DNA from 2 places in the Vibrio gazogenes genome. Region 2 is predicted to be linked to the other one. Evidence: predicted binding sites of a transcription regulator. Region 2 holds the regulator's gene; the other holds the start of a gene.
The links. Region 2 encodes PurR, which represses purine synthesis genes. Its sites were predicted from a motif close to TNANGNAAACGTTTNCNTNA; they were not measured.
Positions count from the first base shown of each region.

Region 1 (3,431 bases), 800 kb from region 2:
TCTCAGTGGCTGGTGGCATTGTGTACAACGATAGATGACTTGCTGACGCTGTACTTTCCGGTGACGACGAATCGACAACGAAAATTGCTGACATTGGCAATGGTATGCGAAGGTTTCTCCGGCTACGGAACGTGTATCAAATTGGTGGGTTGTCTGAGGGGGCAAACTGAAAACCTGTGTCATCACCGATTGCCATTCTGAACCGTGTGGTCTTACTCGTCCATATAGGTGGTGAACCAGCAAGTGAGCTATCTCGTGAGGAATCACTTGTTGTAAAAACTCGCTTTGATTTTCAACCAGCAGCACCGGGTTCAGACGGATTTCCCAGCGATGACAATAAGCTTTTCCGGCCGCTTTACCACGCAGTTGATAGCTAAGACTTGGTTGCGGGAAGGGGTGTTGAAAGTAGTGCGATGCTTGCTCAATACAAGACAAGATCCGAGCGGTGACTTGGGTATGAAGTTCAGCTGATATTGGTGAGGCTGACACGTTGTTCTACCTTATCTGTTTGGCTCTTCTTTTCGGTTAAAAGCAATTTTTAGCTCACAGCAAATTTGTATGAAACTGATTGCATTTAATGATGCAATCCAAGTTATTTATCATGTCGGTTTCTGTATATAGAAGCAAGCCCTCCGAGTGGAGGGCTATGAATTCAAGATAATGCTGTTGATGAACAGGCTGACTTATTTGAGGCCGGCGAAGTCCCGTAGTAATGCAGCTTTATCGGTTGCTTCCCATGGGAATTCATTTCGACCGAAGTGACCATAAGCAGCAGTCTTTTTATAGATCGGCTGAAGCAGATTCAACATTTCCTGAAGTCCGTATGGACGAAGGTCGAAGAACTGACGAACGGCTTCAATGATGATATCGTGTGCAACTTTTTCTGTGCCGAATGTTTCAATCATGATTGAGGTCGGATCCGCAACACCAATCGCGTAAGATAGTTGAATCTCACAACGATCAGCCAGACCGGCTGCAACGATGTTTTTGGCAACATAACGCGCTGCGTAGGCGGCTGAACGGTCAACTTTAGATGGATCTTTTCCGGAGAAGGCACCGCCACCGTGACGTGCTGCACCACCGTATGTATCAACGATGATCTTCCGACCAGTCAGACCACAGTCACCCATTGGACCACCGATAACAAAACGACCGGTAGGGTTGATAAAGTATTTGGTTTCTTTGTTTAACCATTCAGCTGGCAGCGTCGGTTTGATGATCTCTTCCATCACCGCTTCTCTCAATGACTCGGTTGAAATGGAGTCACTGTGTTGCGTGGATAATACCACGGCATCGATTCCGGCAATTTTGCCGTCGTTATATTGGAAAGTTACCTGAGATTTTGCATCCGGACGTAACCATGGCAGTGTGCCGTTTTTACGCACTTCTGACTGACGTTGAACCAAGCGGTGAGCGTAAGTGATCGGGGCTGGCATCAGGACATCAGTTTCGTTGGTTGCATAACCGAACATAATACCTTGGTCACCGGCGCCTTGTTCTTTCGGGTCGGCGCGATCGACACCTTGATTAATATCCGGAGACTGTTTGCCGATGGTATTTAAAACTGCGCAAGAGTCCGCATCGAATCCCATATCTGAATGGGTATAGCCAATTTCACGAACAGTGGTTCGGGTTAATTCTTCAATATCTACCCAAGCTGATGTCGTGATTTCGCCACCAACCATGACCATGCCTGTTTTGACATAGGTTTCACAGGCAACACGCGCTTTTGGGTCTTGTTCTAAAATCGCATCAAGTACGGCATCGGAAATTTGATCGGCAATTTTATCAGGATGTCCTTCTGATACGGATTCAGAAGTAAACAGATGCTTTGTCATGAGAACTCCACTCAGATGATGAGCAAGTCGTACTGAACACTTACTCGAAATTATTTGCAAACAAGCGCTAAACGCAAGAGATGTTTTTACATCTAGACGTCTATTCTATTCTGCGTCAATGGAATTACAAGCTTTTTTTTTTATGATTAATAAACATCATGATGCTTATTGGAAATGACAGTGTTTTTCATTTCGGGAAAATAACCGATAAATCTGCGATAGATCGCGCACTTATCGGCACAGTAAATCGATTGCGCCAAGTAAAGGGCTTTGCGACAATATAGTGCTTTTTTTAATATGGTATTTTGCAAATACGGTGTTATTTCGTCGTAATCTACATTCATTTTTTGCTTTATGACTTTCAGGAGCTGACATGTCTTCCCAAAAACGTCTCGCGAATGCAATCCGCGCTTTAAGTATGGATGGTGTTCAACAAGCCAACTCAGGTCACCCCGGCGCCCCGATGGGGATGGCGGATATCGCTGAAGTGCTGTGGCGCTCTCACCTGAACCACAATCCACAAAACCCGAATTGGGCTGACCGCGACCGTTTCGTGCTCTCTAACGGCCACGGCTCGATGCTGATTTATTCACTGTTGCATTTGACGGGGTATGATCTGTCGATTGACGACCTGAAGAACTTCCGTCAGTTGCATTCGAAAACACCGGGCCACCCGGAGTACGGTTATGCACCGGGCATTGAAACCACAACCGGGCCACTCGGACAAGGCATCACCAACGCGGTTGGTATGGCAATTGCGGAGAAAGCGCTCGCCGCGCAGTTTAACCGTGACCAGCATAATATCGTTGACCATCACACTTATGCTTTCCTCGGTGATGGCTGTTTGATGGAAGGGATTTCTCATGAAGCGTGCTCTTTGGCCGGTACTTTGGGTCTGGGCAAGCTGATTGCGTTTTGGGATGACAACGGCATTTCGATTGACGGTGATGTGGACGGTTGGTTCACAGATGACACGGCGAAACGCTTTGAAGCGTACGGCTGGCATGTTATTCCGGCGGTAGACGGACATGATGCTGCGGCGATTGAAGCGGCGATTACCGCAGCCAAAGCGGAAACGTCACGTCCGACATTGATTTGTACCAAAACTGTGATTGGTTTTGGCTCACCCAACAAATCCGGCTCTCATGATTGCCACGGCGCACCACTGGGTGCGGATGAAATCAAAGCAACACGTGAGCAACTGGGTTGGGAATATGGCCCGTTTGAGATTCCGGCTGACATTTATGCGCAGTGGGATGCGAAAGAATCCGGCGCAGCAAAAGAAGCCGCATGGGATGAGAAGTTCGCAGCGTATCAGGCGGCTTACCCTGAGCTGGCGGCTGAATTCAAGCGTCGGGTCAATGGTGAACTGCCAGCAGACTGGGAAACACAAGCCAACCAAATCATTGCACAATTGCAAGCCAATCCGGCCACAATCGCTTCTCGTAAAGCGTCTCAAAATGCTTTGGAAGCCTTCGGCAAGTTACTGCCTGAATTCATGGGCGGCTCGGCTGACCTCGCGCCTTCTAACCTGACCATGTGGTCTGGCTCGAAGTCACTGACGCCAGATGATGCGTCCGGCAACTATATTCA
Region 1 is NZ_CP092587.1:2,920,025-2,923,455, reverse strand. Features, by position in the region: gene MKS89_RS13025 (SprT family zinc-dependent metalloprotease) at 1-489, opposite strand, end outside; gene metK (methionine adenosyltransferase) at 684-1,838, opposite strand; gene tkt (transketolase) at 2,212-3,431, shown strand, end outside.
Region 1: metK (methionine adenosyltransferase) is a predicted target of PurR. The motif match lies at 2,078-2,097, and genes of this name have one in related genera.

Region 2 (3,431 bases):
GGTCTCGCCTAATTCTTTCCGGATATGCAGGTGGTACTCGATTCAGTCATGCCCGAATGCTGGCAAGAGTAGCCTTATCACTCGGTGTGGCAAAATCAGATATTGTGTTACTGGAAAGTGCCAGAGATACTTGGGAAGAAGCCCAGTTAGCCGCGAGTTTTGTCGGATCGCGAAAATTAGTGCTCGTCACCTCTGCCAGTCATATGGATCGTGCGTTGCATGAATTTCAATCAGCCGGACTAACTCCGATCCCGGCACCGACCAACTACCTGTCCTATAAAAATATAGCGCAACCGTGGATAAAATATGCCCCTAAGGCGATTTATCTCGAGCAGACAGAAAAATATTGGTATGAAACGTTGGGAAGGTTTTGGCGCTATTTGAAAAACTGGGTTGCTAATCAGGAAGCGACCGTCGAAAAACCGTTAAAACAAGAGCGGTAGCATGATGTTATCTCTGCATGTGAATCAAGACTTACGGTCTGGATTCAGCCGTTGAGTGGAACGAGTGCTTCATTTTGATTGCTATTACTGAATCGGCAGTCTAAAATTCGCGGTTAAAGCATATTCTATACTAGGGGCTGTTGACCTTTCGTGGTTGAATTTTGTTCAATCTGAACGGGTATTGATCGCGGCGCGGGGCATGCCGCTTAGCTATCCTAAGCAAATGACCCGTAACAAAGAGCAAGACACGTTCAGATGAACCCTTTGGGCAGCATTTGTCGCTCATTTATCCAGCGTTAGGTCATGGTTCATGTAGATCGCTACACTTCACATGACCTGCCTTGACTAAATGCACGACAAATTGCTGCAAAAACCATCACGAAAGGTCAACAGCCCCTAGACAAAAACCGCTAAATTTAGCGGTTTTTGTCCTTATCGCAGAATAACCTCGGAATGTCATTTCTGTGCGGGTTATCCGATTATACAAATAGATAAAATCTTCATAACTAAACATTCAATTGTGATTTGCTCCGGATTGCTGGATCTTCAGCATAAGCGACAGGACAATACCTATGGCTACGATAAAAGACGTTGCCCGCTTGGCGGGAGTTTCAACAACAACTGTTTCACATGTAATTAACAAAACTCGATTTGTGGCAGAAACGACTCAAGAAAAAGTCATGGAAGCCGTGAAAACTCTGAACTATGCACCAAGTGCTGTGGCTCGGAGTTTGAAGTGTAACTCAACGCGTACAATCGGCATGTTAGTAACTCAGTCGACCAACCCCTTCTTCTCTGAAGTCATCGATGGTGTTGAAAGTTATTGTTACCGACAAGGCTACACGCTCATCTTATGTAATACCGGTGGCTTATACGAAAAGCAACGCGACTACATCCGGATGCTGGCTGAAAAACGGGTCGATGGCATGTTAGTCATGTGTTCTGACCTGACTGCCGAGCTTCTGGAAATGCTCGAAACCTATAGTGATATTCCCAAAGTCATTATGGACTGGGGGCCTGAAAGCTCACAAGCCGACAAAATCATCGATAACTCAGAAGAAGGCGGCTACCTTGCAACTAAGTATCTGATTGATAAAGGTCACCGCGATATTGCTTGTCTGAGTGGACATTTATCAAAAGCGGCTTGTCAGGAACGGATTCAAGGGTTTTACAGAGCCATGGCAGAAGCTGGTTTGACCCCGAATGAAAACTGGATACTAGAAGGTAACTTCGAATGTGATACAGCAGTTTTGGCTGCTGATAAAATTATTGCGATGGATGAACAGCCCACTGCTGTTTTTTGCTTCAATGACACGATGGCTTTAGGACTCATAAGTCGCTTACAACAAAGAGGCATCAAGATTCCTGAGGATATCTCGGTGATCGGTTACGACAATATTGAGATCTCTGAATATTTTTCTCCGCCACTGACAACGATTCACCAACCGAAACGTCGGGTCGGGAAAAACGCTTTTGAAATCTTATTGGAACGGATCAAAAGTAAAGAGCATGAGCGCCGCACGTTTGAAATGCATCCTGAAATTGTGGAACGCAATACCGTAAAAGATTTAAATAAAAAATAACATTAATTTTACATTTCGTTGGAGGGTGGTCATTCCTCCAACCACTTTCTTTCTATTGATAACCTTTATTAATTGGACTAGAATCACACATTGTGGAGTGGTTATTAGCATACTTACTTCATAATTCCGTACTGGAAAAGTGTCACGCACAGGGCAAACCATCTGAAAAGATGGGACGCAAAGCCTCCGGCCTAAACCATGAAAATGATAGGTAGCGGGGTTACCGATGGCAAAAATGCATTTCATGTTCGTCAATCATTTGACGTTCTGTTAACATATCTTCTGCATTCTTTTGCTACATTCTCGGACCTGACTTTGGTGGCGTATTCATTTAAAAATACACCGAGACGTAAAAGCATGGATAAACCAATTCTTAGAGATTCAATGCGGCTTTTTGAACAACTAGGCCGTGTCAAATCACGCTCAATGTTCGGCGGGTTTGGTATTTTCGTCAACGACATCATGTTTGCACTTGTCGTTCAAAACAAACTACATATACGGGCGGACAGTCACTCACTGGAAACATTTAAAGCAAAAGGTTTTGAACCTTATGTGTATACAAAACGTGGGTTTCCTGTTGTGACTAAATATTTTGCACTGCCCGCAGACTATTGGAATGATGCGGACACGATTTTCAATATTGCAAAACAAGCCTATTTGAATGCAAAAAATGAAAAAACGACCCATGTAGAGACAAAACCGAAACGCTTGAAAGATCTGCCTAACCTTCGCTTAGCAACTGAACGCATGCTACGTAAAGCAGGGATTAATTCAGTTGAAGAGCTTCATCAAAAAGGTTCTCTCAGCGCATATAAAGCGATTTTGAGCTCTCATCCCGCTACACAACCACCACTAGAGCTCCTATGGGCATTAGAAGGTGCGATTGAAGGAAAACATTGGTCTGTGATTTCTCAGGCAAGACGCGACGAGCTAGCTCGGCAAATTTAATTTGTTGAATAAGCTTTTTACTATCGTATACATTTCCCGAAGTATACAACTCCCGTTTGCTCGTCGAGCCGGAATAAAAAAGCACCGTTAACGGTGCTTTTTTTACTCAATCATTTTCTCAATAGAATAAAAATCAATTCGTATGCGAGTAGCCCATCAATGCAGCTTCGTACATTTGGACATACTGCTGAGCAGACTCTTCCCAACGAAAATCTTGCTCCATCGCCCGCAGTTGTATCGCTAACTTTTTCTCTGGCTGCTGCAAATAGAACAGTAATGCACGTTGCATACAAATGAGTAATGCTTCCGGTGTCGGTTCAGTAAAACTGAACCCTGTCGCTTTATCGGGAAAGTGGTCATAATCAAAAACAGTATCTTTCAGTCCACCAACCTCTCGGACAATCGGCAACGTGCCATAAGCCATGCTATAAATCTGGTTTAATCCACACGCTTCAAA
Region 2 is NZ_CP092587.1:2,120,887-2,124,317, forward strand. Features, by position in the region: gene elyC (envelope biogenesis factor ElyC) at 1-443, shown strand, start outside; gene purR (HTH-type transcriptional repressor PurR) at 1,016-2,026, shown strand; cyclic di-GMP riboswitch class I at 2,169-2,254, shown strand; gene MKS89_RS09380 (TfoX/Sxy family DNA transformation protein) at 2,384-2,974, shown strand; gene glgA (glycogen synthase GlgA) at 3,108-3,431, opposite strand, start outside.